2 regions of the Streptomyces decoyicus genome follow, and region 1 is predicted to be linked to the other one. Evidence: predicted binding sites of a transcription regulator. Region 1 holds the regulator's gene; the other holds the start of a gene.
The links. The regulator HspR, encoded in region 1, represses chaperone genes until heat shock. The targets are predictions, from matches to a motif close to TTGAGNNNNNNNNNCTCAA.
Positions count from the first base shown of each region.

Region 2: lon (endopeptidase La) is a predicted target of HspR. The motif match lies at 10,645-10,663, and genes of this name have one in related genera.

Region 1 covers NZ_CP082301.1:4,096,554-4,109,917, reverse strand. Annotated here, with positions in the region: gene K7C20_RS17970 (Yip1 family protein) at 1-711, opposite strand, end outside; gene K7C20_RS17965 (GNAT family N-acetyltransferase) at 811-1,374, opposite strand; gene K7C20_RS17960 (FG-GAP repeat domain-containing protein) at 1,448-2,764, opposite strand; gene K7C20_RS17955 ((Fe-S)-binding protein) at 2,934-5,216, opposite strand; gene dnaK (molecular chaperone DnaK) at 5,506-7,365, shown strand; gene grpE (nucleotide exchange factor GrpE) at 7,362-8,012, shown strand; gene dnaJ (molecular chaperone DnaJ) at 8,058-9,233, shown strand; gene K7C20_RS17935 (heat shock protein transcriptional repressor HspR) at 9,235-9,687, shown strand; gene K7C20_RS17930 (hypothetical protein) at 9,875-10,279, opposite strand; gene K7C20_RS17925 (pyridoxamine 5'-phosphate oxidase family protein) at 10,693-11,097, opposite strand; gene K7C20_RS17920 (Uma2 family endonuclease) at 11,127-11,510, opposite strand; gene clpB (ATP-dependent chaperone ClpB) at 11,637-13,364, shown strand, end outside.
Region 2 covers NZ_CP082301.1:5,657,402-5,675,671, forward strand. Annotated here, with positions in the region: gene fxsT (FxSxx-COOH system tetratricopeptide repeat protein) at 1-416, shown strand, start outside; gene K7C20_RS25075 (multifunctional oxoglutarate decarboxylase/oxoglutarate dehydrogenase thiamine pyrophosphate-binding subunit/dihydrolipoyllysine-residue succinyltransferase subunit) at 508-4,293, opposite strand; gene K7C20_RS25080 (sensor histidine kinase) at 4,532-5,659, opposite strand; gene K7C20_RS25085 (response regulator transcription factor) at 5,656-6,393, opposite strand; gene K7C20_RS25090 (spermidine synthase family protein) at 6,468-7,232, opposite strand; gene K7C20_RS25095 (rhomboid-like protein) at 7,475-8,335, shown strand; gene K7C20_RS25100 (hypothetical protein) at 8,355-8,909, opposite strand; gene K7C20_RS25105 (YfbM family protein) at 8,994-9,491, opposite strand; gene K7C20_RS25110 (pentapeptide repeat-containing protein) at 9,735-10,568, shown strand; gene lon (endopeptidase La) at 10,686-13,094, shown strand; gene K7C20_RS25120 (lysozyme) at 13,173-14,033, opposite strand; gene K7C20_RS25125 (MarR family winged helix-turn-helix transcriptional regulator) at 14,312-14,815, shown strand; gene K7C20_RS25130 (hypothetical protein) at 14,922-15,767, opposite strand; gene K7C20_RS25135 (sensor histidine kinase) at 16,387-18,270, shown strand, end outside.

The sequences.
Region 1 (13,364 bases):
CCAGGCGCCGTCGCCGCCGAGCTGACGGGCCAGGGTGTGGGTGACCGTGCCCAGGATCAGGCTGCCGATGATGAACATCACGGCGGTGATCGCGACCCACGGGATGCTGTTGGAGAGGGTGGCGTTGAGCACATCCTCGCGGGCCTTGTCGAAGCCGAAGACCGCGAGCAGGCCGTAGATGAAGGTGACGACCAGCGCCGGGGCCCAGACCGCGTGGTCGCGCATCTGCCAGAACGTGGCGTCGGGGCGCAGCACGATGCCGGACAGCAGCTGCTTCCAGTGCAGCCGGGGGCCGGCCGGCGGTGCGCTGGTCTGGCCGGCGCGGTAGGTGCCGCCGGACGCATAGTCACCCTCGGGACCGTGGTCGTACTGGCCCTGGGGCGCACCGTAGGCGTCCGGGGTGTCGCCCACGCTGAACTGCTGCGTGTGGCCGGGGTTGTTGTCGTTGGAGTACGGCGCGTAGGACTGCTGCTGGGGTTGGTAGCCACCGTCGCCGAAGTACTCGGGCTCGCCGTACTGCCCGTGCGGCTGCGTCTGCCCCTGCGTCCCGGCCCCGTAGTGCTGAGGGGCCTGCTGCGGCGCCTGCTGCCATTGTCCAGGGGGCGGCGGGGGCTGCTGCCCGTACGGCCCTTGCTGCCCGTACGGAGCCTGCTGCCCCTGCTGTCCCTGCTGTCCGTTCTGCGCGGGGCGGGCATCCCGTCCGCGACCCATCCTGAATCCAGCCACGTACTCGAAAGTACCTGGTCCGTGCGGATCGGGTGGCGGAGCAGGCGGATCGGGGCGGGGTTTGCATCTGACCTGTGACATCCCCTAGGGGGTTCCCCGAGGGATCAGGGGCTCCGGGGCCGGGGCCCAGCGGAGGGTGAGCTCCGGCAGGTTCTCCATGTTGGCGCGGCCGTCGTGGATGGCCACCACCCGGAAGCCGTGGTGGGCGTAGAACGCCCGTGCGTCGGCGTTGAGTTGGAAGACGTGCAGGGACAGGCCGTCGGGGCGGTGCCGCCGCGCCTCGGCGAGGAGGAGGGTGCCGATGCCGGCGCGCCGGACGTCCGGCCGGAGGTAGAGCTGGTCGAGCAGGTCGCCCTGTACGGCCGCGTAGCCGAGGAGCTCGGGGCCGCGGGTGGCGACGACGGTGTGGCACTGCGGCAGCACGATCTCCCGGATCCAGCGGGTGACCTCTTCGTGGGTACGGCGCTGGGGCGGCAGGTAGGGCATGGTGGCCTGCCGTGACGCCTGGTGGACGGCGGCGATCGCGGGGGCGTCGATGGGGAGGGCGAGCCGGGTCGTGACGGGCAAGGTGGGCGGCGTCCCCGGTGGGGTGGGGCGTGCCATGGCGCCCGGACCGTCGGCCGTGTCCCTGCCCGTGTCTGTGTCCATGGCGTCATGTTCGGCGCGCGTCCGGCGCCGGGCAACTGTATTAGCCACGCACCACAATCCGCGGCGAGAGCGGTCAGGGAGCCGCAAAGTCAGCCGTGGTGAAGGAGAGGGCGGGGTGCGCGGCGAGGCCCGAGGGGCCGCCGGTGAGGACCGTCACCCGGTCGTGGGTGCGGCCGCGCCGGGTGAGGAGGACGAGATCGGCCCGGCGGTCACCGTCGAAGTCGGCGAGGGCGAGAACCGTGGAGTGCGGGCGGCCGGCGCCGGGGAGACGGGGCACGGGGAGGCGGCGGGGGGTGGCGGACAGCCCGTGCGCGGTGCCGCCCAGCAGGGCCGGGCGGGTGCCGCCGAGGACGAGATCCGGGTGGCCGTCGTGGTGCACATCGCCGGCCGCGAGGGTGGGGACCTGGCCCGTGCCCGTACGGATCCGGCCGGGGCGGCCGCCGACGGACAGCAGACCGTCGGTGTCGGCGGTGACGGACGTCACCCCCCGGCCGGGCCCGGCGAAGCGGCCGAAGGCCGTGGCGTAGCCGGGCGGGTAGACGGCCGGGCCGGCGCGGAGCGGGCCCCGGGGGCCGCCGAGGGCGAGGCGGCTGCGGGCGCGGCGGCCGGGGTCGGCGGAGCGTACGAGGAGGTCGTCGGCGCCGTCGTGGTCGATGTCGGACGAGGGCGCGAGGGGCGCGGTGGCGGCCAGGGCGGTTCCGGGGATGCCGAGGGGGGCGCCGGCCGCCTCGGGAGCGCCGGTGCGGGTGAACGGGCCCCGCAGATAGCTGATCCGGGGGCCGGAGGCGGTGACGGCCAGGTCGGGCGCGCCATCGCCGTCGAAGTCACCGCAGACCGGCTGGTCGGGCCACTCGTTGCCGAAGCGCGCCCGGTCGGGGATGCGGAGCTTGACGGCGCGGGCGGAGCCGAGGCCCCGCGGCGAGCCGAAGAGGAGCTGTACGGGGACGGGCGGGCGGCCCACGCCGTCGTAGGGCGGGTCGGTGGTGACGACGAGGTCGCTGAAGCCGTCCCGGTCGAGGTCGCAGACGGTCTCGGCGTCGAAGGCGGCGGGGACGGCCGTCCGGGTGGGGGCGGCGTTCCGGGCCGGGGTGAGCAACTCCCGGGTGGCCGGGGCGAGTCCGTGTGCGGAGCCGTAGACGATGCCGATGCCCGGGTCGTCGTCATGGCCGCGGGCGAGCAGGCTGTCGAGGACCAGATCGGGGTGGCCGTCGCCGTTGAAGTCACCGGCGGCCTTGCTGCCTTGGCCGACGGGGACGGGGCGCGCGGCAGGGAGTGACGAGGTGCGGTGCGGGGCGGCGCGGTGGGCGTCGCCGGAGGGGGAGAGCAGACCGCAGGAGCTGAGAAGGGCGACCAGTCCGAGCCCCGCTGTCGTGACGATCCGTCTGTGCATACCGCCCACCCCACCCGTGCCGCTGTTGTCGTCTCGTCCTCCGCGGCCCCCGATGCTCCCCGGGGCCCGCCGCCCCGCCATGCCGCCCGCACCCGCGGCCCGGCATACCGAGGGCCGGCCCCCGTACGGAACAGGGACCGGCCCTCGGCCAACGCGCTTGTCCGCGCCGTTACTTCACCGGCTCCGGCTCCGGCGCGTCCTCGGACTCCTCGTCGGCCGCCGGGTCGGCGGGGGTCTTGACGGAGTCCAGCAGCAGCTGGGCCACGTCGACGACCTGGACGGATTCCTTCGCCTTGCCGTCGTTCTTCTTGCCGTTGACCGAGTCGGTCAGCATGACCAGGCAGAAGGGGCAGGCCGTCGACACGATGTCGGGGTTCAGCGACAGTGCCTCGTCGACGCGCTCGTTGTTGATGCGCTTGCCGATGCGCTCTTCCATCCACATGCGGGCACCGCCGGCGCCACAGCAGAAGCCGCGCTCCTTGTGGCGGTGCATCTCCTCGTTCCGCAGGCCCGGCACCTTGGCGATGATCTCGCGCGGCGGGGTGTAGACCTTGTTGTGGCGGCCCAGGTAGCAGGGGTCGTGGTAGGTGATCAGACCCTCGACCGGGGTGACGGGGGTGAGCTTGCCCTCGTCCACCAGGTGCTGGAGCAGCTGGGTGTGGTGGATGACCTCGTACTCGCCGCCCAGCTGGGGGTACTCGTTCGCGATCGTGTTGAAGCAGTGCGGGCAGGTCGCGACGATCTTCTTCGACGACTTCGGCTTCTTGGTCGACTCGTCCACCCCGCCCTCCTCGTTGAGGGACTCACCGAATGCGGCGTTCAGCGTGGCGACGTTCTCGGCGCCGAGCTGCTGGAAGAGGAACTCGTTGCCCAGACGGCGCGGCGAGTCACCGGTGCACTTCTCGTCGCCGCCCATGATCGCGAACTTCACGCCCGCGATGTGCAGCAGCTCGGCGAAGGCCTTGGTGGTCTTCTTGGCGCGGTCCTCCAGGGCGCCGGCGCAGCCGACCCAGTAGAGGTACTCGACCTCGGTGAGGTCCTCGACGTCCTGGCCGACGACCGGAACCTCGAAGTCGACCTCCTTGGTCCAGGCCAGGCGCTGCTTCTTGGCCAGGCCCCAGGGGTTGCCCTTCTTCTCCAGGTTCTTGAGCATCGTGCCCGCCTCGGACGGGAACGAGGACTCGATCATGACCTGGTAGCGGCGCATGTCGACGATGTGGTCGATGTGCTCGATGTCGACCGGGCACTGCTCGACACAGGCGCCGCAGGTGGTGCAGGACCACAGGACGTCCGGGTCGATGACGCCGTTCTCTTCGAGGGTGCCGATCAGCGGGCGCTCGGCCTCGGCCAGCGCGGACGCGGGGACGTCGGCGAGCTGCTCGGCGCTCGCCTTCTCGTTGCCCTCTTCGTCCTTGCCGCCGCCCGCGAGCAGGTACGGCGCCTTGGCGTGCGCGTGGTCGCGCAGCGCCATGATCAGGAGCTTCGGGGAGAGCGGCTTGCCGGTGTTCCAGGCGGGGCACTGCGACTGGCAGCGGCCGCACTCGGTGCAGGTGGAGAAGTCGAGCAGGCCCTTCCAGGAGAAGTGCTCGATCTGGGAGACGCCGAACTGGTCGTCCTCGCCCGGGTCCTCGAAGTCGATCGGCTTGCCCTGGGTGGTCATCGGCTGAAGGGCGCCGAGGGCGACGTCGCCGTCCGCCTCGCGCTTGAACCAGATGTTGGGGAAGGCGAGGAAGCGGTGCCAGGCCACACCCATGTCGGTCTTCAGCGAGACCGTGATCATCCAGATGAAGGACGTCGCGATCTTGATGCCCGCGAAGAGGTAGGTCAGGTTCTGCACGGTGCCCAGGCTCATGCCCTTGAAGGCCACGACCAGGGGGTACGAGACGAAGTACGCGGGCTCGTAGTGGTCGACGCCGTGCTGGGCGCCCTCCAGGGCGTGCAGCGTCACGATGCAGATGCCGACGATGAGGATGACGGTCTCGACGAAGTACGCCTGGCCGGTGTTGGACCCCGCGAAGCGGGACTTGCGGCCCGCGCCGCCGGGACGGTTCAGCTGCCGGATGACGATCAGGGCGATGATGCCCACGGTCGTCATCGTGCCCATCGCCTCGACGAACATCTCCCACGGCAGCCAGTCGCCGATGACCGGGATCAGCCAGTCGGCCTGGAAGAGCTGGCCGATGGCGTTGACGATCGTCAGCAGCAGGGTGAGGAAGCCCACCGCCACGAACCAGTGCGCCACGCCGACGACGCCCCAGCGGTTCATGCGAGTGTGGCCGAGGAACTCCTTGGCCACCGTGACGGTCCGTTGGGCGGGAGCGTCGGTCCGGGTGCCTGCGGGCACCGGCTGGCCCAGCCGCATCTGGCGGTAGATCTGCAGGAGGGCGCGGCCGAACAGCGCCACGGCGACCGCGATGAGCACCAGCGACACGATGATCGCGGCGAGTTGCATGGGAGGCTCCTCGTACCTGCGAGAGCGGAAAACGGTGGGAACTACTAAGCGGTAACTTTTTGGGTCTGCCGCTGAGGTTACCCATTCTCCTCCGCCCCATGAAGCCGCCCGGCCGGTGATCTGCGTCGCGAAGGCAACCCTCTGTGCGGCCTCCGCGTCCTGGGATGGAACCCTGGTGACGGTAAGGGCGATATAAAACTTGAGCGCACTCGACTCAGGTCTGTTGACAGGATTTCTTCGGTGCTGCACTGTTGAGCCTGTTCCACTCAAGTCAGCTGGAGGAATTGAAATGGCACGTGCGGTCGGCATCGACCTGGGCACGACGAACTCCGTCGTCAGTGTTCTCGAAGGCGGTGAGCCCACCGTCATCACCAACGCCGAGGGCGCCAGGACCACGCCGTCCGTTGTCGCCTTCGCCAAGAACGGCGAGGTGCTGGTCGGCGAGGTCGCCAAGCGCCAGGCGGTCACCAACGTCGACAGGACCATCCGGTCGGTCAAGCGCCACATGGGCACCGACTGGAAGATCGACATCGACGGCAAGGGCTTCAACCCGCAGCAGATGAGCGCCTTCATCCTGCAGAAGCTCAAGCGCGACGCCGAGGCGTATCTGGGCGAGAAGGTCGTCGACGCGGTCATCACCGTTCCGGCCTACTTCAACGACTCCGAGCGCCAGGCCACCAAGGAGGCCGGTGAGATCGCGGGCCTCAACGTCCTGCGGATCGTCAACGAGCCCACCGCGGCCGCCCTGGCCTACGGCCTGGAGAAGGACGACCAGACCATTCTGGTCTTCGACCTCGGTGGCGGCACCTTCGACGTCTCGCTGCTGGAGATCGGTGACGGCGTCGTCGAGGTGAAGGCCACCAACGGTGACAACCACCTCGGTGGTGACGACTGGGACCAGCGCGTCGTCGACTACCTGGTCAAGCAGTTCCAGAACGGCCACGGCGTGGACCTCGCCAAGGACAAGATGGCGCTCCAGCGCCTGCGCGAGGCCGCTGAGAAGGCGAAGATCGAGCTGTCGTCCTCCACGGAGACGACGATCAACCTTCCCTACATCACCGCCTCCGCCGAGGGCCCGCTGCACCTGGACGAGAAGCTCACGCGCTCGCAGTTCCAGCAGCTCACCTCGGACCTCCTGGACCGCTGCAAGACCCCGTTCCACAACGTGATCAAGGACGCGGGTATCAACCTGTCCGAGATCGACCACGTGGTCCTGGTCGGCGGCTCCACCCGTATGCCCGCCGTCGCCGAGCTCGTCAAGGAGCTGACCGGCGGCAAGGACGCCAACAAGGGCGTCAACCCGGACGAGGTCGTCGCCATCGGCGCCACCCTCCAGGCCGGTGTGCTCAAGGGTGAGGTCAAGGACGTCCTCCTGCTGGACGTCACCCCGCTGTCCCTCGGTATCGAGACCAAGGGCGGCATCATGACCAAGCTCATCGAGCGCAACACCACGATCCCGACCAAGCGCTCCGAGATCTTCACGACGGCCGAGGACAACCAGCCGTCCGTGCAGATCCAGGTCTACCAGGGCGAGCGCGAGATCGCGGCGTACAACAAGAAGCTCGGGATGTTCGAGCTGACCGGTCTGCCGCCGGCCCCGCGCGGGGTCCCGCAGATCGAGGTCTCCTTCGACATCGACGCCAACGGCATCATGCACGTGACCGCGAAGGACCTGGGCACGGGCAAGGAGCAGAAGATGACCGTCACCGGCGGCTCCTCGCTGCCGAAGGACGAGGTCGACCGGATGCGCCAGGAGGCCGAGAAGTACGCGGACGAGGACCACGCCCGCCGCGAGGCCGCCGAGGCCCGTAACCAGGGCGAGCAGCTCGTCTACCAGACCGAGAAGTTCCTCAAGGACAACGAGGAGAAGGTCCCGGGCGAGGTCAAGACCGAGGTCGAGGAAGCCCTCACCGAGCTGAAGGAAAAGCTCAAGGGCGAGGACACGGCCGAGATCCGCACCGCCACCGAGAAGGTCGCGGCCGTCTCCCAGAAGCTGGGTCAGGCCATGTACGCCGACGCCCAGGGCGCGCAGGCCGCCGGCGGTGCCGAGGGCGCCGCTGCCGGTGAGCAGGCCCAGGACGCCGCCGATGACGTCGTGGACGCCGAGATCGTCGACGACGAGAAGCCGAAGAAGGATGGTGCCGCGTGACGGAGGAGACCCCGGGCTTCGACGAGAAGCCCGACGTCCCTTCCGACGCCGCTCCCGAAGACGCGGCGCAGGCCGAGTCCGCCGACAAGGCGGGCTCGGCCCCGGCCGGGGACGTAACGGACATAGCGCTCCAGGCGCAGCTGGACCAGGTACGCACCGCGCTCAACGAGCGCACGGCGGACCTCCAGCGGCTCCAGGCGGAGTACCAGAACTACCGCCGTCGGGTGGAGCGGGACCGGGTCACGGTCAAGGAGATCGCCGCGGCGAATCTCCTGTCCGAGCTCCTTCCCACGCTCGACGACGTCGGCCGTGCGCGTGAACACGGCGAACTGGTCGGCGGCTTCAAGTCGGTGGCCGAATCGCTGGAGACCGTGGTCGCCAAGCTGGGTCTCCAGCAGTTCGGCAAGGAGGGCGAGCCCTTCGACCCGACGATCCACGAGGCGCTGATGCATTCGTACGCACCGGATGTCACCGAGACGACGTGCGTGGCGATCCTGCAGCCCGGGTATCGCATCGGTGAGCGAACGATCCGCCCCGCGCGGGTCGCCGTCGCCGAGCCGCAGCCGGGCGCGCAGGGCGCCAAGTCCACCTCCGACGAGGACGTGAAGGCTTCGGACGAGGAGAGCGGTGGCCCGGACGAGGGCTGACGTGAGGGCAAACAGAAAATCCGCGCGGGAGGAGGGACGTCGGGGATGAGCACCAAGGACTTCGTCGAGAAGGACTATTACAAGGTCCTCGGCGTCCCGAAGGACGCCACCGAAGCGGAGATCAAGAAGGCGTACCGGAAGCTCGCCCGCGAGTTCCACCCGGATGCCAACAAGGGCGACGCCAAGGCCGAGGAGCGCTTCAAGGAGATCTCCGAGGCGAACGACATCCTGGGGGACAGCAAGCGCCGCAAGGAGTACGACGAGGCGCGCACGCTGTTCGGCAACGGCGGCTACCGGCCGGGTCCCGCCGGCGGTGGCGGCTCCTTCAACTTCGACCTGGGCGACCTCTTCGGAGGCGCGCCCGGTCAGGGTGGCGGGGGCGGCGGCTTCGGCGGGGGCCTCGGGGACGTCTTCGGCGGTCTGTTCAACCGCGGCGGCGCCGGTACGCGTACCCACGCGCGCCGCGGCCAGGACATCGAGTCCGAGGTGACGCTCAGCTTCACCGAGGCGGTGGACGGGGCCACGGTCCCGCTGCGGATGTCCAGCCAGGCGCCGTGCAAGGCGTGTTCGGGCACCGGCGACAAAAACGGTACGCCCCGGGTCTGCCCGACCTGTGTCGGCACCGGCCAGGTCAGCCGGGGCGCGGGCGGCGGCTTCTCGCTGACCGACCCGTGCGCCGACTGCAAGGGCCGGGGCCTGATCGCCCAGGACCCCTGTGAGGTCTGCAAGGGCAGCGGTCGCGCCACCAGCGCCCGCACGATGCAGGTCCGTATCCCCGCGGGCGTCTCCGACGGGCAGCGCATCCGGCTGCGCGGCAAGGGCGCCCCGGGCGAGCAGGGCGGTCCGGCCGGCGATCTGTATGTGGTCGTGCATGTCGACGCCCACCCGGTCTTCGGCCGCAAGGGCGACAACCTCACCGTCACGGTGCCGGTCACCTTCCCGGAAGCCGCCCTCGGCGGCGAGGTGAAGGTACCGACCCTGGGCGGTCCGCCGGTGACGCTGAAGCTGCCGGCCGGCACCCCCAACGGGCGCACCATGCGGGCCCGGGGCAAGGGTGCCACCCGCAAGGACGGCACCCGCGGTGATCTGCTGGTCACCATAGAGGTGCTGGTCCCCAGCGACCTCAGCGACAAGGCGAGGGAGTCGCTGGAGTCCTATCGCGAGGCGACCGCGGGCCCGGACCCGCGGGCAGAGCTGTTCCAGGCCGCGAAGGGAGCTTGAGATGGACAGCCGGGGCGGGCAGCGTCGTAACCCCTATCAACTGACCGATGAGTCGCCGGTGTACGTCATCTCCGTCGCGGCTCAGCTCTCCGGCCTGCATCCGCAGACCCTTCGTCAGTACGACCGGCTCGGGCTGGTCTCGCCCGACCGCACGGCCGGGCGGGGCCGCCGCTATTCGGCCCGGGACATCGAACTGCTCCGTACGGTGCAGCAGTTGTCCCAGGACGAGGGCATCAACCTCGCCGGCATCAAGCGCATCATCGAGCTGGAGAACCAGGTCGCGGCCCTTCAGCAGCGGGTCATCGAGCTCCAGGGCGCCCTGGAGGGCGCGGCCAGCGCGATGCAGCAGCGGGAGGCGGCGGTGCACGCTTCCTACCGGCGCGATCTGGTGCCGTATCAGGATGTGCAGCAGGGCAGTGCGCTGGTGGTGTGGCGGCCCAAGCGGCCGGAGTGAACGGCCGTCCCGGGGCGCGAGCACCCGGCGCATGACGTGGCAAAGGGCCGGGGAAACCCGGCCCTTGTCGCGTCTCTGCGCCTGTTCCCTGCCCCGCGCGTCTTCCGGTGTCCTCCTGCGGCTGTCTTCCTGCGGCCTCAGTCCGCGGGCTTCCGCCTGCGTACCGTCCGCGCCCCGCCCCCACCGCTCAGCAGCCGCTGTACCCCGCCGTCGGCATCGACAGCCGCCGGTGCACATGTGACTTCATCGCCAGCGTGTAGACCGGCTCGTCGAGGTCGGCGGTCTCCAGGCGCACCCCGGCCGCGGCGCACCGTGCGGTGAACTCGGCGGTGCCGTCGATGGCGTTCTCCAGGGCCCGGCGGTTGGGCGTCACGAACACATCGACCAGGCCCTCTTCGACATCGCGCCACAGCGCGCTGTGGTCGGCGCGCAGGTGGTGCAGGCTGAGCCGGCAGGTCAGGCGGTAGTCACGGGCTGCCGCCCACTGTTTGCACATGTCGTGCTGGCTGCGGTCATCGACCAGGAACGGATCCTCGTCCAGCTCGGACAGCGGCATCAGGCAGGCGATCGCCGTCACTCGGACCGAGTTCATCGTGCCCTCCGGGGCGTGGCGACTGTGGGGGCGACGATACCCCCGTGGGTGGCCCGTGGAGGAGGGGCTGTACCGGGCGGCGAAGCGTAACCGCAGGCGTGGCAGATCTTCCAGCCGTCCTGGTTGACGGCCAGTTGGCCGCCGCAGCGCGGGCAGAGCTCGGCGTGCGGGCGCGGTCGGGTGGGGGGCGGACGGCGCGGAACGGTCGTCACGATGCGCAATGCCGACGCCATGCGGCCTCCAGCTGCCGTCTTTTGCCTGGGGCAGGCCCGATGCCGTCCGTCCTTGCACGGAGCTGTTCGGTTCCCGTCGCTCCTGAGTACCAGGTGGACGGCTCACGGCGGAGCGGAAGGGGCCGTTTTCGGCCAGGGAGCCGGTGTGGCCGGCGGGACGGGGAGGCGGTGGGCAGGCTCTCAGGCCCGCCCCATCGCCCTGGTCACCGCGATCTCGATCATGATGCGATCGGGGTTGGGCGTCGGCGTCCGGCCGTAGCGCTCGGCATACCGGCTCACCGCGTCGGCCACCGACTCGGTGTCCGTACGCACCCGCGCGATGCCCTCCAGGGTCGCCCAGCGCCCCTTGTCGACCTGGCACACGGCGACGGTGGCGCCGTCCGCCCCGGCGGCGAGGATGTTCTTGACCTTGGCGCTGTCCTTGCGGGTGATGATCCGCGCGATGCGCTGCCCGGCGTCGTAGGTGACGCCTACCGGGACGACGTGCGGCGTCCCGTCCGTACGCAGCGTGGTGAGCGTCGGCATCAGATACTCGCCCCAGAAGGCGAGGTACTCCGGGCTGAGGGCACTGAGGTCATGGGCCATGGGGGCAAGGGTAGTTCCGGGCCCGGGGTTCAGAGGAAGTCGGCGGTTTCCAGATCGAAGGAGAAGGGGGCGGGGAGGGGGAGGGGTTTGCCGAAGGGGGCGATGTGGGTGTTGAGGTAGTCCTCGCCCTCCGGCTCGCTGAACAGTGGGACCGTTGACTTGTCGCGGTCGACCAGGAGATGGAGCGGAATGCCGGAGCGGGCGTAGCCATGGCGCTTGGCGACACGGTCCTTGTGGGGCTTGCTCGACGTCACCTCGACGACCATGGCAACGCCGTCGCTGGGCATCCAGGGAGGGGCGCCGCGGAAGAGACGCAGTGCGCGCGGGGCGATGGTGGCGTCGGGGATCACATGGTCCGCGGGCTGGCCCGCCGCGTGGGAGAGGAGGAGTCCTTTGTGGGGGGCTCCAATCAACCTTGAGTGGAATAGACTCAACTTATCGCACGTTGGCACGAGCAGGATGTGCCGCGCGGGCGCGCCGACGGGGCCCAGACTGGGCGTAGAGGCTGTTGAGGACGAGTCGAGGAGGATCGCGAGGACGTGGACGCCGAGCTGACCAACAAGAGCCGGGAGGCGCTGAGCGCCGCCAACGAGCGGGCGGTCACCGCCGGACATGCGGACATGACGTCCGCGCATCTCCTGCTCGCGCTGCTGGCCGGGCAGGACAACGAGAACATCATGGACCTGCTGTCCGCCGTCGAGGCGGACGCCGCCGTGCTGCGCAACGGCGCCGAGCGGCAGCTCGCCGGGCTGCCCAGCGTGCAGGGCTCGACGGTCGCGCCGCCGCAGCCGGACCGCGATCTGCTCTCCGCCATCGCGGACGCCACTCAGCGAGCCAAGGAGCTCGGCGACGCCTATGTCTCCACCGAGCACCTCCTCATCGGTATCGCCGCCAAGGGCGGCCGCACCGGCGAGCTGCTGGCCGACCAGGGGGCGAGCGCCAAGAAGCTGCTGGCCGCCTTCGAGGCGACCCGCGGCGGGCAGCGGGTGACCAATGCCGACCCGGAAGGCACGTACAAGGCCCTGGAGAAGTTCGGTACGGACTTCACGGCGGCCGCCCGCGAGGGCAAGCTCGACCCGGTCATCGGCCGGGACCACGAGATCCGGCGCGTGGTGCAGGTGCTCTCCCGCCGTACGAAGAACAACCCGGTGCTGATCGGTGAGCCGGGTGTCGGCAAGACCGCCGTCGTCGAGGGGCTGGCGCAGCGGATCGTCAAGGGCGATGTGCCCGAGTCGCTGCGCAACAAGCGGCTGGTCGCGCTCGACCTGGGGGCGATGGTCGCGGGAGCCAAGTACCGCGGTGAGTTCGAGGAGCGGCTGAAGACCGTCCTGGCGGAGATCAAGTCCAGCGAGGGCCAGATCATCACGTTCATCGACGAGCTGCACACCGTCGTGGGCGCGGGCGCCGGCGGCGACTCCTCGATGGACGCCGGCAACATGCTCAAGCCGATGCTGGCCCGCGGTGAGCTGCGGATGGTCGGCGCGACGACGCTGGACGAGTACCGCGAGCGGATCGAGAAGGACCCGGCGCTGGAGCGGCGCTTCCAGCAGGTGCTGGTCGCCGAGCCGACCGTCGAGGACACGGTGGCGATCCTGCGCGGGCTCAAGGGCCGCTACGAGGCCCACCACAAGGTGCAGATCGCGGACTCCGCGCTGGTCGCCGCCGCCTCCCTCTCCGACCGCTACATCACCTCCCGTTTCCTGCCCGACAAGGCCATCGACCTGGTCGACGAGGCCGCCTCCCGCCTCCGTATGGAGATCGACTCCTCCCCCGTGGAGATCGACGAGCTCCAGCGCGCCGTGGACCGGCTCAAGATGGAGGAGCTGGCGCTGCGCAACGAGACCGACGCCGGCTCGCTCCAGCGGCTGGAGAAGCTGCGCAAGGACCTCGCCGACAAGGAGGAGGAGCTGCGCGGTCTGACCGCCCGCTGGGAGAAGGAGAAGGAGAGCCTCAACCGGGTCGGTGCGCTCAAGGAGAAGCTCGACGAGCTGCGCGGCCAGGCCGAGCGTGCCCAGCGAGACGGCGACTTCGACACCGCCTCCAAGCTGCTCTACGGCGAGATCCCGGCCGTGGAGCAGGCGCTGGAGGAGGCGGCCGCCGCCGAGGCCGAGCAGGAGGCGTCCAAGGAGTCCATGGTCAAGGAGGAGGTCGGTCCCGACGACATCGCGGATGTGGTCGGCGCCTGGACCGGCATCCCGGCCGGCCGTCTGCTGGAGGGCGAGACCCAGAAGCTCCTGCGGATGGAGGAGGAGCTCGGCAAGCGGCTG
Region 2 (18,270 bases), 1.6 Mb from region 1:
CGGGTCTGGTGCGGTCCGAATTCGGCGAGCACGCACAGGCGCTGGCCCTGGCGACGCAGGCGCTCGAAGGGATGACCGCGGCCGTGGGCGCCGATCACCCCTGGACACTGGGCTGTGCGCTGAACGCCGCCGCGGCCCGCAACCGCGCCGACGACGAGGAAGGCGCCGTCGAGCTGGGCCGGGACACCATGCAGCGCGCCGCCGAGGCGCTGGGCGACACACATCCGCTGACCCTCTCGGCGAAGACCGCACTCGCCGACGACCTGCGGGCGCTGCGCCGGGCCAGGGACGCCTCGAAGCTGGAGCAGGAGGCCGTACAGCAGCTCACCGACACCCTCGGGGCCGAGCATCCGCACACGGTCTCGGCCCGCCGCCGGCGCCGCCCCTACTGGGACTTCGAGCCGCAGCCCGTGTGAGCCTCCACCGGCACGGCGAAGGGCCTGTCCCCGCAGCTGCGGGAACAGGCCCTTCACTCACTACCCACCGGTGCTCCGGCGGCCCGGACGCCTACGCGTCGAAGGCCTCCGCGACCAGCTGTGCCTGCTCTGCCTGGTGGCGCTTGGCGGAGCCGACGGCCGGCGACGAGGAGTGCGGCCGCGAGATGCGGCGCAGGCGCTCGCCGTGCGGGACATCGGCACCGACGGCCAGGTCGAGGTGGTCGATCAGGTTGAGGCCGAGGAACGGCCACGCACCCTGGTTCGCCGGCTCTTCCTGGGTCCACAGGTACTTCTCGGCGTTCGGGAACTTGGCGATCTCCGCCTGGAGCTCCTTGCCGGGAAGCGGGTAGAGGCGCTCGATGCGGACGATCGCGGTGTCGTTCGCGCCGCGCTTCTCGCGCTCGGCCTCCAGGTCGTAGTAGACCTTGCCGGAGCAGAAGATGACCTTGCGGACATCCTCGGCCTTGACCGTGGAGTCGCCGATGACGGGGCGGAAGCCGCCCGTCGTGAACTCTTCCGTCTTCGACGCCGCGGCCTTCAGACGCAGCATCGACTTCGGGGTGAAGACGACCAGCGGCTTGTGGTGCGGGTTGTGGACCTGCCAGCGCAGCAGGTGGAAGTAGTTCGACGGCAGGGTCGGCGCGGCGACCGTCATGTTGTTCTGCGCGCACAGCTGGAGGAAGCGCTCGATCCGGGCCGAGGAGTGGTCCGGGCCCTGGCCCTCGTAGCCGTGCGGGAGCAGCAGGGTGACGCCGGACGTCTGGCCCCACTTCTGCTCCGCCGAGGAGATGAACTCGTCGACGACCGTCTGGGCGCCGTTGACGAAGTCACCGAACTGCGCCTCCCACATGACCAGCGCCTCCGGGCGGGCCAGCGAGTAGCCGTACTCGAAGCCCATCGCCGCGTACTCGCTGAGCAGCGAGTCGTAGACGTTGAAGCGGGCCTGGTCCTCGGAGAGGTAGAGCAGCGGGGTGTAGTCCTCGCCCGTCTCGCGGTCGATGAGGACCGCGTGCCGCTGGCCGAACGTGCCACGGCGGGAGTCCTGGCCGGCCAGCCGGACCGGGGTGCCCTCCATCAGCAGCGAGCCGACGGCGAGGGTCTCGCCCATGCCCCAGTCGATGGTGTTGTCCTCGACCTGGGCCGCGCGGCGCTGGAGCTGGGGCAGCAGACGCGGGTGGACGGTGACCCGCTCGGGGATGTTGACCTGCGACTCGGCGATCCGCTTGACGACCTCCTGGGAGATCGCGGTGTCCACGTAGACCGGGAACTCGGCCTTGGGCTGCGGCACCTCGGGGGCCACCGGGGCCGTCGTGGCGTCGCGGACCTCGGTGAAGACCTTCTCCAGCTGGCCCTGGAAGTCCTGGAGCGCCTGCTCGGCCTCTTCCAGCGTGATGTCGCCGCGACCGATGAGGGACTCGGTGTAGAGCTTGCGCACCGAGCGCTTCTTGTCGATCAGGTCGTACATCAGCGGCTGGGTGAAGGCCGGGTTGTCGGACTCGTTGTGACCGCGGCGGCGGTAGCAGATCAGGTCGATGACGACGTCCTTGTTGAACGCCTGGCGGAACTCGAAGGCCAGGCGCGCCACGCGGACGACGGCCTCCGGGTCGTCACCGTTCACATGGAAGATCGGCGCCTCGATCATGCGGGCCACGTCGGTGGCGTACATGGAGGAGCGGGCCGACTCCGGTGCGGCGGTGAAGCCGACCTGGTTGTTGATGACGATGTGCACCGTGCCGCCGGTGCGGTAGCCGCGCAGCTGGGACATGTTCAGCGTCTCCGCGACCACGCCCTGGCCGGCGAACGCCGCGTCACCGTGCAGCTGGATCGGCAGGACCGTGAAGTCCGTGCCGCCCTTGTTGATGATGTCCTGCTTGGCGCGCGAGATGCCCTCGACGATCGGGTCGACGGCCTCCAGGTGGGAGGGGTTCGCGGCCAGCGAGACCTTGATCTGCTCGCCGTCGAGACCGGTGAAGGTGCCCTCGGCGCCCAGGTGGTACTTCACGTCGCCGGAGCCGTGCATCGACTTCGGGTCGAGGTTGCCCTCGAACTCGCGGAAGATCTGCGCGTACGACTTGCCGACGATGTTGGCGAGGACGTTGAGGCGGCCGCGGTGGGCCATGCCGATGACGACCTCGTCCAGGCGCGATTCGGCCGCGGAGTCGATGACCGCGTCCAGCAGCGGGATGACGGACTCGCCGCCCTCCAGCGAGAAGCGCTTCTGCCCGACGTACTTCGTCTGGAGGAACGTCTCGAACGCCTCGGCGGAGTTCAGCCGGCGCAGGATGCGCAGCTGCTCCTCGCGCTCGGGCGACTTGTGCGAGCGTTCGACGCGGTCCTGGATCCACTGGCGCTGCTTGGGGTCCTGGATGTGCATGAACTCGATGCCGGTGGTGCGGCAGTACGAGTCGCGCAGCACGCCCAGGATGTCGCGCAGCTTCATCATGGACTTGCCGGAGAAGCCGCCGACCGCGAACTCGCGCTCCAGGTCCCACAGGGTGAGCCCGTGCTCGGTGATGTCGAGGTCGGGGTGCTTGCGCTGGTGGTACTCCAGCGGGTCGGTGTCGGCCATGACGTGGCCGCGGACCCGGTAGGAGTGGATCAGCTCGAAGACCCGCGCGGCCTTGGTGACGTCGTCGTCGTGCGAGGCGTCGATGTCGCGCAGCCAGCGGACCGGCTCGTACGGAATCCGCAGCGACTTGAAGATGTCGTCGAAGAATTCGTTGTCGCCGAGCAGCAGCTGGCTCATGATGCGCAGGAACTCGCCGGAGGCGGCGCCCTGGATCACCCGGTGGTCATAGGTGCTGGTCAGCGTCATGACCTTGGAGACACCCAGCTTGTTCAGGGCGTCCTGCGAGGTGCCCTGGAACTCCGCGGGGTAGTCCATCGCGCCGACGCCCATGATCATGGACTGGCCCGGCATCAGACGCGGCACGGAGTGCACGGTGCCGATGCCGCCCGGGTTCGTCAGCGACGCGGTGACTCCGGTGAAGTCGTCCATCGTCAGCTTGTTGTCGCGGGCCCGGCGGACGATGTCCTCGTAGGCCTGCCAGAACTCGAAGAAGGTCAGCGTCTCGGCCTTCTTGATGGCGGCGACGACGAGCTGGCGGTCGCCGTTCGGCTTCACCAGGTCGATGGCCAGACCGAGGTTGATGTGCTCGGGCTTGACCAGCGTCGGCTTGCCGTCCTTCTCCGCGAAGGAGTAGTTCATCGACGGCATGGCCTTGAGGGCCTGCACCATCGCGTACCCGATGAGGTGGGTGAAGGAGACCTTCCCGCCACGGGCCCGCTTGAGGTGGTTGTTGATCACGATGCGGTTGTCGAAGAGCAGCTTCACCGGGACCGCGCGGACGGACGTGGCCGTCGGCAGCTCCAGGGAGGCGTTCATGTTCTTCGCAACGGCGGCCGATGGGCCGCGCAGGGTGACGAACTCAGGACCGGCAGTGATCTCGCCGTCGGCCTTCTGCGGGGCCTTGGCGGCCGGCTTGGCCGGCGCGGACTTCGCCGGCGCGGCCTTGGCCGGGGCCGGGGCGCTCGCGGCCGGCTTCGCCGGGGTGACCGGCTCGGCGGCAGACGGCTTCGGCTCGGCTGCGGCAGGCGCCGCCGGGGACGACTGCGCCGGAGCGGCCGGAGCGGAGGTGGAGCCCTCCGCCGGCTGGCTCGGCGCGGTGGCGCCGCCCGGCTTGTAGTCGGCGAAGAAGTCCCACCAGGCTCGGTCTACCGAGTTCGGGTCCTGGAGGTACTGCTGGTAGATCTCGTCGACGAGCCACTCATTGGGACCGAACGCGGCAGCAGGGTTCTTTCCCTGCCCCTCTTGGTCGGTCGAGATGCTCGAGCTGTTGGGGGACTGTAGCGACACGGCGGCAACCGCCCTCTTCCGCTTCCTAAGGTGGTGGACAGCGGGAATAAAGGCTACGCCTGTTGTGACCCCGGATGCAGGCCGGGAGGGGCACTCGTCGTGTACGTCACATTCCCGGAGGGGTTTCGGGGCATGACTTGGCGGGAAACACACGATGTTTGCCTGCACGCGGGTAGGGGGCATCGACGTGGCACCCGCGGAGTGAGTGCTTCCACTACCGACCCTACGTCAGCGGCCGTCAGCTTCGAGCTGACTCCAACCCCGGAAGAGTGACCCGGATCCGGCAACCGCGTGCAGATTCGGCCACGCCGATGCGTCCGCCGTGCAGATCCACCGCCCAGCGCGCGATCGCCAGGCCCAGGCCCGTCCCGCCGTCGGAGCCGGGGCCCGAGGGGGCCGGGCCGCCGCGGTTGAACCGTTCGAAGACCCGGTAGCGCTCCGACTCGGGGATGCCGGGCCCCTCGTCCTGTACGTCCAGCTCCAGGCTCTCGGGACCCTCGCCGCGCCGCGCGTGCACCGTGACCCGGCCGTGCCGGGGGCTGTGCTTGATCGCGTTGTCGATGAGGTTGGCCACGACCTGGTGCAGCCGCTCGGCGTCCGCGTGCGCGGTCAGCTCCGGCGGCGAGACGTCGAGGTGGAGGTGGACGTCCGTACGGGTGTGGGTGCCGGAGCCGGCCACTCCGGCCAGCGTGGAGGCGCCTCGGCTCATATTGGCCTCCTTGAGCACCCCGGACAGATACGGCCAGACCTCGAAGCGCCGCGCGTGCAGCGGCACCACCCCGTTGTCCAGCCGGGACAGGTCCAGGAGGTGCTCGACGAGGCGGCCCAGCCGCTCCGTCTGCTTCAGCGCCGTCCGCATCGTCTCCGGGTCCGGCTCGCTGACCCCGTCGACGACGTTCTCCAGGACGGCCCGGAGCGCCGCGATCGGGGTGCGCAGCTCGTGCGAGACATTGGCGACCAGCTCCTTGCGGTGGGTGTCCACCGCCTCCAGGTCGGCCGCCATCCGGTTGAAGGCGTTCGCCAGGTCACCGAACTCGTCACGGCGCTCCGAGCGGACCCGGCGGCTGTAGTTGCCGTGCGCCATCGACCGGGTGACATCCGTCATCTCGTCGAGCGGAGCGGTCAGGCTGTTGGCCACGAACTGGGTGATCAGCAGCGAGGCGATGATCGAGAAGATCGTGATCACCCGCAGCTCGGTCGCCGAGTGCATCGCGACGAAGACCAGCAGCGTGGTGATGATCACCGAGACGCTGACCAGCGCCCCGAGTGCGGCCTTCACCGAGCGGTACGGGTCCAGCGGGCGCAGGCCCTCCCAGATCCGCTGCCACAGTGCCTTCGCGGGCGTCCGCCACCACCGCCGCGTCATGCGGCCGGGGTCTCCAGGGCGTAGCCGACGCCATGGACCGTACGGATGCGCTCGGCGCCGATCTTGCGGCGCAGCGCCTTGATGTGGCTGTCGACCGTACGGGTCCCGGAGGCGTCCGCCCAGTCCCACACCTCGGCCAGCAGCTGCTCACGGGAGAGCACCGCGCGCGGGGTGTTCGCCAGGCAGACCAGCAGATCGAACTCGGTGGGCGTCAGATGGACGTCCGAGCCGCGCACCCGCACCCGGCGCTGGGCGTGGTCGATCTCCAGCTCGCCCAGCCGCAGAATGCCGGTGCGCGGGGTGTGCGCGGCCAGCGCGGCGCGCTCGACCCGGCGCAGCAGCACATGCACCCGGGCGGCCAGCTCGCGCATCGAGAACGGCTTGGTCATGTAGTCGTCGGCGCCGACGCCGAGGCCGACCAGCATGTCGGTCTCGTCGTCCCGGGCCGTGAGCATCATCACCGGCACCGGCCGCTGGGCCTGGACCCGGCGGCACACCTCCAGGCCGTCGAAGCCCGGCAGCATCACATCGAGGACCAGCAGATCCGGCTGCCAGGCCTCGGCGGTCTCCACCGCGGCCGGGCCGTCGGTGGCCGTCTGCACCTGGAAGCCCTCGGCGCGTAGCCGGGCCGCGATGGCCTCGACGATCGTCGGGTCGTCCTCCACCACCAGCACCCGGCGCTGGGCGCCCGGCGTGGCAGCGGCGCCGCCCTGCGTTGTCTGAGTCTGGTCCATCGCCCGCCCCTGCATGTCCCCTGCGTGGTCGCGTATTGCTGGGCAGCAGCGTACGGGCATGGTGTGACTGTCGGCTACGCGCCCTTCCGCGCAAGATGGACCACGTCAGGGACGCCTCGGACAACGGGGATCTCTTCCGTATGTACCCCGCTGAAACCGGCATTTCGTAGTGCTTCCTCGAATGCCGGCGAGGGTTGTGCGGACCAGACGGCGAGCACTCCGCCGGGTGTCAGACGGTCACGGCAGGCGGCGAGTCCGGTGGGGGAGTAGAGGCTGTTGTTGTCCTCGGTGACGGTCCAGTCGGGGCCGTTGTCGATGTCCAGGCACAGGGCGTCGTAGGCGACTTGGCCCGCATCCGTCCACAAATGCGCGACCAGGTCGGTGTGCAGGATCTCGCTGCGCGGATCGGCCAGTGCGGCCGCCGAGACCGCCGACAGCGGGCCCGTGCGGTGCCAGTCGATGACGGCTTCCTCGCGCTCGACGACGACGATCCGGCCCCAGCGCGGCTGCCCGGCCGCGCGGGCCAGGGAGAAACCGACGCCGAGACCCCCGATCAGCACGGACGGCCGTGCGCGGCCGGGCGGCAGCGCGGCCAGCGCGGCGTCGATCAGCAGCCGTTCGGAGCGGCCGTCGGAAGTGTCCATCAGGAAGCAGCCGTTGGCGATGATCTCGTAGACCACAGGCGCGCCGGGGGTCCCGGAGCCGTCCGTTCCCGGGCCTTCGAGGGGTCCGCCCCGTTGTCGCAGCACCACCTCGCCGTACGGGCCCTCGCGGCGGTCGAGCGTGCGCGGGGCCTCGGGGAGGCCGGTCGTTGCCTGCGTCGGAGTAACGGGAGCCATGGCGCCATGGTGGCCAATACGGGCCGTGCCGGTCCAACGCTTTGGGCAGGGTTCCGCCGCCGGTGGCACGGACGTGACCCCTGTGATGACGGTTGCCTTGTGTGAGGGATATCACTCACACAGGTTCTTCATGGGTTGAGCATGCAGGGTGGTCCGGAACGTAGGGCGAGGCAGAGGAATCACGGCCGGGGGGACGGGCGTGGCTGACCGGATGTGCCATGGACGGAAGGGGTCTCGGACAAGTGAGCTGGCTGGGAACCGCCGAGAAGGAACGGGCCGGCCGTGCGCCGTCCGTCATACCGGGGCCGGGTAACGGGACGGGCGCGGTGCCGGACCTGCTGCCGGGGATTCCGCGGCAGCGCGAGCCCCGGCAGGCCGGCGGCGTCGCGGCGGAGGCGGTGCCCAGAGCCCCTCGGACATCCCCCCGGGCGCGGCCGTGGCGGCTGCTGCCCACTCCGGCCGGCACGCCCTTCACCTTCGGCTACGCCCTCCTTCTCGTGGCCACCTCGCTCTTCACCGAGTACGCCGACCCGGCACTGGTCTCCGAACTGCTCCAGGGCTCCAGTACGGACGTCGTCCACCTCGCGCAGGCCCCGCTGCTGGTGCTCGTCGCCAGCGCCCTGTGGATCGCGGGCGGCATGACCTCCGCGTACGCCATCGGCTTTCTCTTCGTCCTGACGGCGCTGGAACGGCGGATCGGCGGGCTGTGGGCCGCCGCCGTCTTCTTCGGCGGCCATGCGCTGGCCACCCTCGCCACCGAACTGCCCGTCGCCTTCTCGGTCGCCGCAGGACGGCTGCCGGAGAGCTCGCTGCACCGCCTCGACTACGGCATCAGCTTCGGCGTGATGACCTGTATCGGAGCTCTTGCGGGCCTGCTGCCGGCCTGGTTGCGCTGGCCGCTGCTGGCCGGCGCCGGCTACCTGGCCGTGACCGGTCTGCTCGCCTACGTCGACCCGGTGTCCGACTGGGGCCATCTGCTCTCGCTCGCCCTGGGCGCGCTGAGCTGGCCGCTGCTGCGCCGCCGGCGCGCCCGCCGTGCCCGGCCCGCACCGCTCCTGGGCGACCTGGGCCGGCCGGCGCTGCGGGGCGTGCGGACCTACTGAGCGCTCCGGGGCCGCGCGCCTACGACCGGACGCTCGCCCGGTACGTATGGGCGATGGCGTAGGCGCAGCCGCCCAGCAGCGCCACACCGGACAGCACGCCGCTGACGAACGGCACCCAGGCCACGGCGGAGGTCGCCGCCATGCCCAGCCCGATCACGCCGAGCGCGGTCAGTGCGACGCCGGGGACGGCGATGCTGCGCCGCTTCCAGACCGCCATCAGCGCGACGAAGTGCAGGCCGACGATCAGCGCGATCCAGGCCACGGCGGTCTCCTGGGGGGCGCCCGCCGCCCGCAGCGCGAGATTGCCGCCGATCAGCAGCACCACCTCGGCCCCCACGACGAAGGCGAACTTCCCCCGGAACCAGTCGGCTTGCGGAGCCTCGGCGTCCGCCTCGGCGGGCCGGCCGTGGCGCCCGGCCCGTAGTGCGAGCGCCAGCAACCCGGCGAAGGTGAGCACCGCGAGCACCCGCAGGGCGATGCCGACAGCGGGATCCAGCGGGTCGTGCGCGTTGGCGACCACGAAGATCGTCCCGAAGAGAGCGCCGATGAAAACTCCGGACATCCGCTGCAACATGCCGTGAAGGTAGCAGTCATGACGAGGTGTGAGGGGGGATGCGGCGGGGCTTTCCGTGCGGCCCGGCCGGACCGCGTCGCGCCGCTATCCGAGCCACATCAGCATGCCGTCCCCCTGGTCCGCCGCCGCGCGGAAGAACGGCCGCAGCAGCTCGTAATGCTCGCTCACATAGTCCAGGGGCTCGCCCCGCTCCCAGACGATCGTCGGGTACACCTCCGCCTTGGCGAGGTCCTCCGGGCCGACGCCCGCCGTCAGGCGGTCACCGGATATCTCCGCCAGCGCCCCGGCGGCGGCCCGCACCTGCTCCGGGGTGAGGTAGCGGGGCGGACCGTAGCCCCAGTCGTCGGCATCCGGGACGGCCTCCTCGCCATGGACGATGTCCACCGGGAAGGACGCCCTGCGCAGCAGGAATCCGAGGGCGTCCCAGGCCTTGTCGATGTCCAGGCAGCGCGCCAGCGCGGGCTGCGGGCACTCGGCGGCTTCCGTCTCCATCCGCCCGCCGACCAGCGCCAGCGCCCACTCGGGGTCCCCGAGGGCACGGTCGAGTTCGGCAGGAGTGACACGTGCGTACTCTCCGATCATGCTCATGGTCCCGAGGCTAGGGGCGGGCACTGACAACTCCCGGCGTCCGACGGCCCGATGCCCTCCCGCAGCGAGCGAATCCGGCCAGGGAGGGTGGGCCTCCGCGGCCTGGGAGAATGGGGGCTCGTTCCGAGCGCGGTCCAGGGCGCGTCTTTCGGATCACCCCGGGCCCGCGGCTGATCCGGGCCGATCCACACGTCACGCCCTGGCGCGGTGCTCGCCGGCCGCAGGAGTGCACGCATCTTGTCCCCAGACCGCAAGCAATCGATTCCGGACACCGTCGATCTCGGGCTCCAGTCCGACTGCGGGAGCTGTTTCGGGCTCTGCTGTGTCGCGCTGCCGTTCGCCGCCTCGGCGGACTTCGCGATCGACAAGGACGCGGGGCGCCCCTGCCCGAACCTTCAAACGGACTTCCGCTGCGGCATCCACAGCGGCCTCCGCACGCGGGGCTTCTCCGGCTGCACCGTCTTCGACTGCTTCGGCGCCGGCCAGAAGGTCTCCCAGGTCACCTTCGGCGGACAGGACTGGCGGCAGGCCCCGGGTACCGCCCGGCAGATGTTCGACGTCTTCCCCGTCATGCGGCAGCTGCACGAACTCCTCTGGTACCTGGCCGAGGCGCTGACCCTGCCGGCGGCCCGCCCGGTACACGCCGACCTGCGCACCGCGCTGGAGAAGACCGAGCAATTCACCCGCGGCAGCGCCCAGGAGCTCACGGAGCTCGACGTCCCGGCCCACCGGGGCGAGGTCAACGCCCTGCTGCTGCGCACCAGCGAACTCGTACGGGCCAAGGTGCCGGGCCGCAAGAAGGAGCGGCGGGGCGCCGATCTCATGGGGGCCCGCCTCAAGGGCGCCGACCTCCGGGGCGCCAACCTCCGCGGGGCCTACCTCATCGCCGCCGGCCTCACGGGTGCCGACCTGCGCACGGCGGACCTGATCGGTGCCGATCTGCGGGACGCGGACCTGGGCGGCGCCGACCTCACCGGCGCCCTCTTCCTCACCCAGTCACAGCTCAACGCGGCCAAGGGCGACGCCGGCACCAGGCTGCCGGCGGCCCTGTCCCGGCCCGCCCACTGGTAGCGCGCCGCCTTCGATCGCTGACAGCCGATCGCTGACAGCGAACGCACGCGGGGGAACATCTTCCGGCCCGGCTGCATTGAGTGGGTAAAGCTCAACTTGTTTGCCGAAGGGGAGATCATGGCTTCGACGTCCACATCGCTCACTCTGCCCGTGCTGCCCCTCGATGACGAGGTCGTGCTCCCCGGCATGGTGGTGCCCCTGGACCTGTCCGACACGGACGTGCGGGCAGCGGTGGAGGCCGCGCAGGCCGCCGCCACCTCGGGTAACAAGCCGCGGGTGCTGCTCGTTCCCCGCGTCGACGGGACGTACGCCGGCATCGGCACGCTCGGGCGGATCGAGCAGGTCGGGCGGCTGTCCGACGGCGACCCCGGGGCGCTGATCCGGGGCCTGGGCCGGGTACGGATCGGTTCCGGCACGACCGGGCCCGGAGCCGCCCTCTGGGTGGAGGGCACGACCGTCGAGGAGACCGTCCCCGACCCGCTGCCCGGCGCGGTGGCCGAACTCGTCACGGAGTACAAGGCGCTGGCCACCAGCTGGCTGCGCAAGCGGGGTGCCTGGCAGGTCGTCGACCGCGTCCAGCAGATCGAGGACGTGCCGACGCTGGCCGACAACTCCGGCTACTCGCCGTTCCTGACCACCGAACAGAAGGTCCAGCTGCTGGAGACCGTCGATCCGGTCGCCCGGCTGAAGGCCGCCACCGAGGCGCTGCGCGAGCACCTCGCCGAGCAGGATGTCGCCGAATCCATCGCCAAGGACGTCCAGGAAGGCGTCGACAAGCAGCAGCGGGAGTTCCTGCTGCGGCGGCAGCTGGAGGCGGTCCGCAAGGAACTCGCCGGGCTCAACGGCGACCCGGAGGACGAGGGCGACGACTACCGCGCCCGGGTCGAGGCCGCCGATCTGCCCGAGGACGTCCGCAAGGCCGCCCTCAAGGAGGTCGACAAGCTGGAGCGGTCCAGTGACCAGAACCCCGAGGGGTCCTGGATCCGCACCTGGCTGGACACCGTCCTGGAACTGCCGTGGAACGAACGGACCGAGGACGCCTACGACATCGCCGGCGCCAAGGAGATCCTGGACGCCGACCACTCCGGCCTGGAGGACGTCAAGGAGCGGATCACCGAATACCTGGCCGTCCGCAAGCGGCGGGCCGAGCGCGGGCTCGGCCTGGTCGGCGGCCGCCGCGGAGGCGCCGTACTGGCGCTCGTCGGGCCGCCCGGTGTCGGCAAGACCTCGCTCGGTGAGTCCGTCGCACGGGCCATGGGACGCAAGTTCGTCCGGGTCGCGCTCGGCGGCGTCCGGGACGAGGCGGAGATCCGCGGCCACCGCCGGACGTATGTCGGCGCGCTGCCGGGCCGGATCGTACGTGCCATCAAGGAAGCCGGGTCGATGAACCCGGTGGTGCTGCTCGACGAGATCGACAAGGTGGGCTCCGACTTCCGGGGCGACCCGGCAGCCGCCCTCCTGGAGGTCCTGGACCCGGCGCAGAACCACACCTTCCGCGACCACTACCTGGAGGTCGAACTCGACCTCAGCGATGTGGTCTTCCTGGCCACCGCCAACGTCCTCGAAGCCATCCCCGAGCCGCTGCTCGACCGGATGGAGCTGGTCCGGCTGGACGGCTACACCGAGGACGAGAAGGTCGTCATCGCCCGGGACCACCTGCTGCCGCGCCAGCTGGAGCGGGCCGGTCTGGAGCCCGGCGAGGTCACTCTGGAGGACGACGCACTGCGCAAGCTGGCGGGCGAGTACACCCGCGAGGCGGGCGTACGGAATCTGGAGCGCGCGGTCGTCAGGCTGCTGCGCAAGGTGGCCGCACAGCACGAACTGGGGCAGCAGGAGCTGCCGTTCACGGTCGGTGCGGAGCAGCTGCGCCCGCTGATCGGGCGGCCGCACCACACCCCCGAGTCGGCGCAGGACCCGGCCGTGCGGCGCACCGCCGTGCCCGGTGTGGTCACCGGCCTCGCGGTCACCGGCGCCGGCGGCGATGTGCTCTACGTGGAGGCCTCGCTCGCCGATCCGGAGACCGGGGCGTCCGGACTCCAGCTGACCGGCCAGCTCGGCGACGTCATGAAGGAGTCCGCACACATCGCGCTGTCCTTCCTGCGCTCCCACGGCGCGGAACTGGAGCTTCCGGTCGCCGACCTGAAGGAGCGCGGTGTGCATCTGCACGTACCGGCGGGCGCGGTCCCCAAGGACGGGCCGAGCGCGGGCGTGACGATGACGACGGCACTGGCCTCGCTGCTGTCGGGCCGGCAGGTCCGGCCGGACGTGGCGATGACCGGCGAGGTCTCGCTGACCGGGCGGGTGCTGCCGATCGGCGGCGTGAAGCAGAAGCTGCTGGCGGCACACCGGGCGGGGATCACCACCGTGGTCATCCCCCAGCGCAATGAACCGGACCTGGACGATGTGCCGGCCGAGATCCTCGAAGCCCTGGAGGTCCACCCGGTCGCGGACGTCCGCCAGGTGCTGGAGCTGGCGCTGACCCCGGCGTCGAACGGGGCCGCGCCCGAGGTGCCGGTCGCGGCGTGACGGCAACGGCGGCCGGTCCGGCTCCCGCAGAGGGCCGGGCCGGCCGCCGCGTGGCAGACGGGACTTCGAAGGCGGGCGCTAGCCGTTGGCGAGTGCCCGGAGGCGGTCCAGCGCGCCGTTGAAGCGGTTGTGGTCACCGACCGTCGGGCCGGCCGAGGTGTACTGCCAGATGGTGTGGAAGCCCCAGCCGGCCGGGAGCTCGCCGACCGAGGAGCCGTAGCGCGGTACCCACAGCGGGTTGACGGAGCCGAAGGCGGCGGAGTTGCCGGTGCACTGCTTCCACCAGCTCGTGGAGGTGTAGATGACGGCATCGCGGCCGGTACGGGCCTTGTAGGTGGCGAACCAGTCCTTCATCCAGTTGACCAGTCCGGCCGCGCTCAGCCCGTAACAGGTCGCCCCGTAGGGGTTGTACTCCATGTCGAGCGCGCCGGGCAGCGTCCTGCCGTCCTTCGACCAGCCGCCGCCGTGGTTGACGAAGTAGGTGGCCTGGGCGGCACCGCTGGAGGTGTTGGGCGTGGCGAAGTGGTACGCGCCGCGGATCATCCCGGCGTTGTACGAGCCGTTGTACTGCTGCGCGAAGTAGGGGTTGGTGTAGCTGGTGGACTCCGTCGCCTTCACATAGGCGAAGCGGACGCCGCTGTTCCAGAGCGTCGGCCAGGCCACATTGCCGTTGTGGCTGCTGACGTCCACGCCCTCGACGGACGCGGCGAGCGAGGAGGCCGGCGGTGCGGTGCCGGCCGCGGTGCCTTCGTGCCGGGCGATCTGGGAACCGGCCCAGTCCTGGCCGGGGTGGGTGGGCTCCGGTGCGTGCCGGTTGGCCGCGGCGCCGGCGGTGCCCGGCAGCCCGAGGAGGAGGGAGAGGACCGCGAGAAGGACCCCGGCCACGCTCGCGAGGGAGCGTGCGGGGCGGTGGGGGGAGCCGGATCTGAGCACGGACATACGTGCCTCCGAAGATCTCGGTGGATGACCTGAGGGGGGAGGAGCTGACGGCATGGCGCAGGCGTGGGGACACGGAAGTGCGACGTGCATGACGCGCGGCGGAACCGCTGACAGCCGGGGGCCGCTTGGTATGGCCATGCCAGAAATGACGATACGCGCGTAGAACGACGTGACAAAAGAGGGTCACGGGGCTGCCGTTGGTCTAATCCTGCGAAATACTGGCCGAGCTGCGGCTTCTGCCGCCGATGGCGGAAACTTTCAGGTGAGGGAAAGCGGGAATGGGCGCTGACGTGCACGACACCGGAGCCGACGGTTCGACGGCGGACGGCGAACCGATTGGTGTGGACCACGTATTTCTCGCCCTGGAACGCGAATTGGCGGTATTTCTCCGCCGGGCCCGTGCCTCTTCCGGCGAATTGGCACGAGAGGTGCATCCCGATCTGGAACCCGCCGCATACGGCCTCCTCGTCCGGCTGGCCGACGCCGGCACCCAGCGGGCCACCGACCTCGCCGGCTTCTTCGGCGTAGGCAAGGCCACGATGAGCCGTCAGCTGCACGCCCTGGAGAAGCTCGGACTCGTCGCCCGTGAGCCGGACCCGGCGGACGGCCGCGCGGTCCTGGTGCGCATCACCGACGAGGGCCGCGAGCGCTTCACCCGCGTTCGCACCGGCCGCCGCGCCCAGTACGCCCGCCGTCTCGCCTCCTGGGACCGCGCCGAGGTCGCCGAACTGGCCCGTCTGCTGCACCGGCTGAACGCGGAGCAGGAGGGGGACGAGGTGTAGGGGCACCCGGCAGGGCGCAGCGGCCGGCGCCGTACCGGCCCCGGACCCGCGCCGCCGTGGTGCCGTTCCGTCGCGGCGGGAGAATTTCTCCGCCCGCCGGTGATTGTCACGGAGCCACAAAAATCACCGCCGCGTCATCCCGCGCCTTGCCGCGCGGATACGCCGTCCCCGCCGGGTCCGCCGCCTCCGACGCCCGCACCCGGTCGATCAGCGCCTGGGGGCCCTGTGCGGCCACCAGGGCCACGCAGTCGGCCCAGGAGCCCTCGTGGAAGACCTCCGCCCAGCGGCTCGCCCCGTCACTGAGCGCCGTCAGGGAGCGCAGGCCGGAGCGCGGGGTGCTGCCGGACACCGCACGGGCGGCCACCGCCGGGTCGGCGGCCGCGGTGAAGAACCCGCCCTCCGCATTGCGCAGCGCCTCGACCGCGCGGACGTACTTCCGGACCGCGGCGGCCCGTTCCGCCGAGCCGCGCGGCAGCGCCCGTACGGCGGCGCGCCGTTCCCGGACCGCAGGGGGCATATCGTCCAGCCGCGGGTCGAGCACCGGGTGCACCGAGCCGTCCGGCCGTTCCAGGAGGAGCACCGAATCGGACAGGACGAGGTGTTCGACCGTGTCCCCGGACCACCGTGCGGCGACCACGGTTGCCTGCGGAGTGCGAGGGTGAGAAAGGTCACAGGTCGCCCGATGGATATCAGCCGTCCGGGAGATGGCCGCGGCGAGAACCTCAGGGAGTGTCATATCCCGGTGTGAAACCGACAGTTCCAGCATTGCGCCCCCGAGCCGCGCGGTGAACCACGGCACCGGGTGGACGCAGCCGTAGTCCCCCTCGGGAGGGGTCACGCCGTCCAGCAGGACGAGAGCGCCGCCCTGGCCGGAGGCCGGCAGGGCGACCGATGCGTAGTCCTCGTTTGGGCGTTGGGGGTCGCCCGGCTCGGTGGCGAGTTCGATGCGCATGGCCGTAAGTCTGCCGGAGGCCCCGCTCCCGCCCCCGGTGACGGGCGGTCGCGGCGGCGCCGGAGGGCGGCCGGGCGGCGGCGTACCGGAGGTAAGGACCGCGGGGCCGGCGGCATGCGGGCGCGCATCTTTCCAGGAGCGGTCCGCATCTCCAAACCCGTTCGGGGTTGCGCAAGGGTGCGGCCGAAAACATCGGCGCACGGAAGTTGATGGCCAAACTCCGATTGATGTTCACTCCTTCAGGTGGCCGGGCATGTGTTGCCGAGCCACTGCGCGGCGCCGGTGGAATGGTCGTTGCCCGGATCATGGGGTGAGGCCAGGACGTTCGTTGTGACGCGCAGAGCCGGGCTGTTTCCCCTCGCGGAAGTGTGTGCTGCTGCGGTCTTCGCGCAGGTCCGCCCCGTGAGCGGAGAGCGAGCCGGGTCCGCGACGCCGGATGGCGTGGACAGGCGAGACAGGAATGCGAGCAGCGGTGCGGAAGATGCGGCTTCGAGGCGGCGCAAGGAAGCCGGGATCACCGGCCGGTTCGGTCTCGGGACCGACCACGGGCTCGGGTCCTGGTAAGGGACCGGGCAGGACGGAGGGCGGCGAGGACCGCCCGGGAGGGCGTCCCGCGCGGGTGCGCAACCGACTCGTCGGAGCGGTGGCCGTTGTTGCCGCCGCCGTGCTGGGCGCCGGTGCCCCCGGGCTGATGGCCACGGCCGACAACGCCACCAACAGCCAGCAACTGGTCGGCCTCGCCGAGCTGAACGCCCGCGCCATCGCACTGGCGCACTCCCTCGCCGACGAACGCGACGGTATGACCGCATACGTCGCCACGGGACGCGGCAGCCATACGGCCGCGGGGCTGGGCAACGCCGCCACCAACGCCGCGCGGGCCGACGACGCCAAGGTCTCCACGGCCCAGCGCGCCCGCGTGGACCGGCAGATCGACGAGCTGCGCACCGAGGCCCGGGACGGCTCGGGCGGCACCGCCGCGTACAAGGCCGCGGCCAAGCTGCTGGACACGCTCCCGCAAACCCGTCAAAAGGCGCTGTCCGGGGCCGGATCGGCCGAGCAGATCCATAGCGCCTATACCCAGGCCCTCCAGGCACTCGGTGCGATCGGCGACGACATCGCCCGTGGACTGCCCGCCCGCGCGGACTCCTCCGGAGCCGACACCCGCGCGCTGCCCGCCCTCGGCCGCGCCGTCGAACAGGCCGCCGACACCCGTGCCCTGCTGCTCGCCGGGCTCAAGGCGGGCGGCAGTCAGCCCCGGCTGACGGCCCTCGCCCAGGTCTCCCATCTGCGCGAACAGGGCGCGCTGGGGGACTTCCAGCAGGCCGCGAGCCAGGGCGCCCGGGACCGTTATGTCCGTACCGTCAACGGCGCGGACGTCAACACCGCCGAGCGCTATCTGACCCGGCTGACCGACCAGCCCCGTCTGGACGCCACCGATCTGCGGCTCAACCGCCGGCGGGTCGAGGAGACCCTCACCAGCCGCATCTCGCTGATCCGCGGCGTCGAATCCGCCATGGCCACCGCCGACATCCAGCGCCTCGGCGTGCTGCGCGACGACGAGGTCACCGAGCTGGAGATCCGCATCGGCCTGGAGGGGCTGTGCCTGCTGCTGGCCGTCGGCGCCGGCATCTGGGCCGCCCGCTCCCTGACCCAGCCGCTCGCCGCGCTGCGGATCGGCGCCAGGCGGCTGGCCGCCGACCCCGCGCACGAGGAGCCCATCACCTACAAGGGCCGCAACGACGAATTCGCCACCGCCGTGCAGTCCGTCAACGCGCTGCACGCCCAGGTCGGCGAGCTGGCGCGGCGCACCGCCGAACTGGAGGGCGAGCGCAAGCGGCTGGTCGGCGGCCGGCAGCGGCTGGTCGCCGAGCGCGAGGTGCTCCAGGAGCAGGGCGAGGCGCTCCAGGAGGAGATCGCCGATCTCACCGAGCGGCTGGCGGCCCTGCACGCCGGTGTGCACGGCCGGTTCGTCAACCTCTCGCTGCGCACCCTCGGCCTCGTGGAGCGCCAGCTCGGGGTCATCGAGTCGCTGGAGGAGAGCGAGCACGACCCGGAGCGGCTGGAAACCCTCTTCAAGCTGGACCACTTCGCCGCGCGGATGCGCCGCAACAGCGAGAACCTCCTCGTCCTGGCGGGCGCGGAGCAGTACGGCACCAACCACCAGGGCCCGGTACCGCTGCTGGACGTGATGCGCGCCGCGATCAGCGAGATCGAGCGCTACGAGCGGGTGCGCATCCAGTCGCTGCCGCCGCACTCCCAGGTCGCCGGTTTCGCCGCCGACGACATCAGCCACCTGGTCGCCGAACTGCTGGAGAACGCCACCGCGTTCTCGCCGCCGGACGCCCATGTCGAGCTGTCCGGCTGGCTGCTGGAGAGCGGCGAGGTCATGCTCTCGGTCCAGGACGAGGGCATAGGAATGACCTCGGAGCGGATGGCCGAGCTCAACGAGCGGCTGACGGACGTCGAAGCCGCCTCCTCCTCCGAGACCGTCGACGAGGCCCTG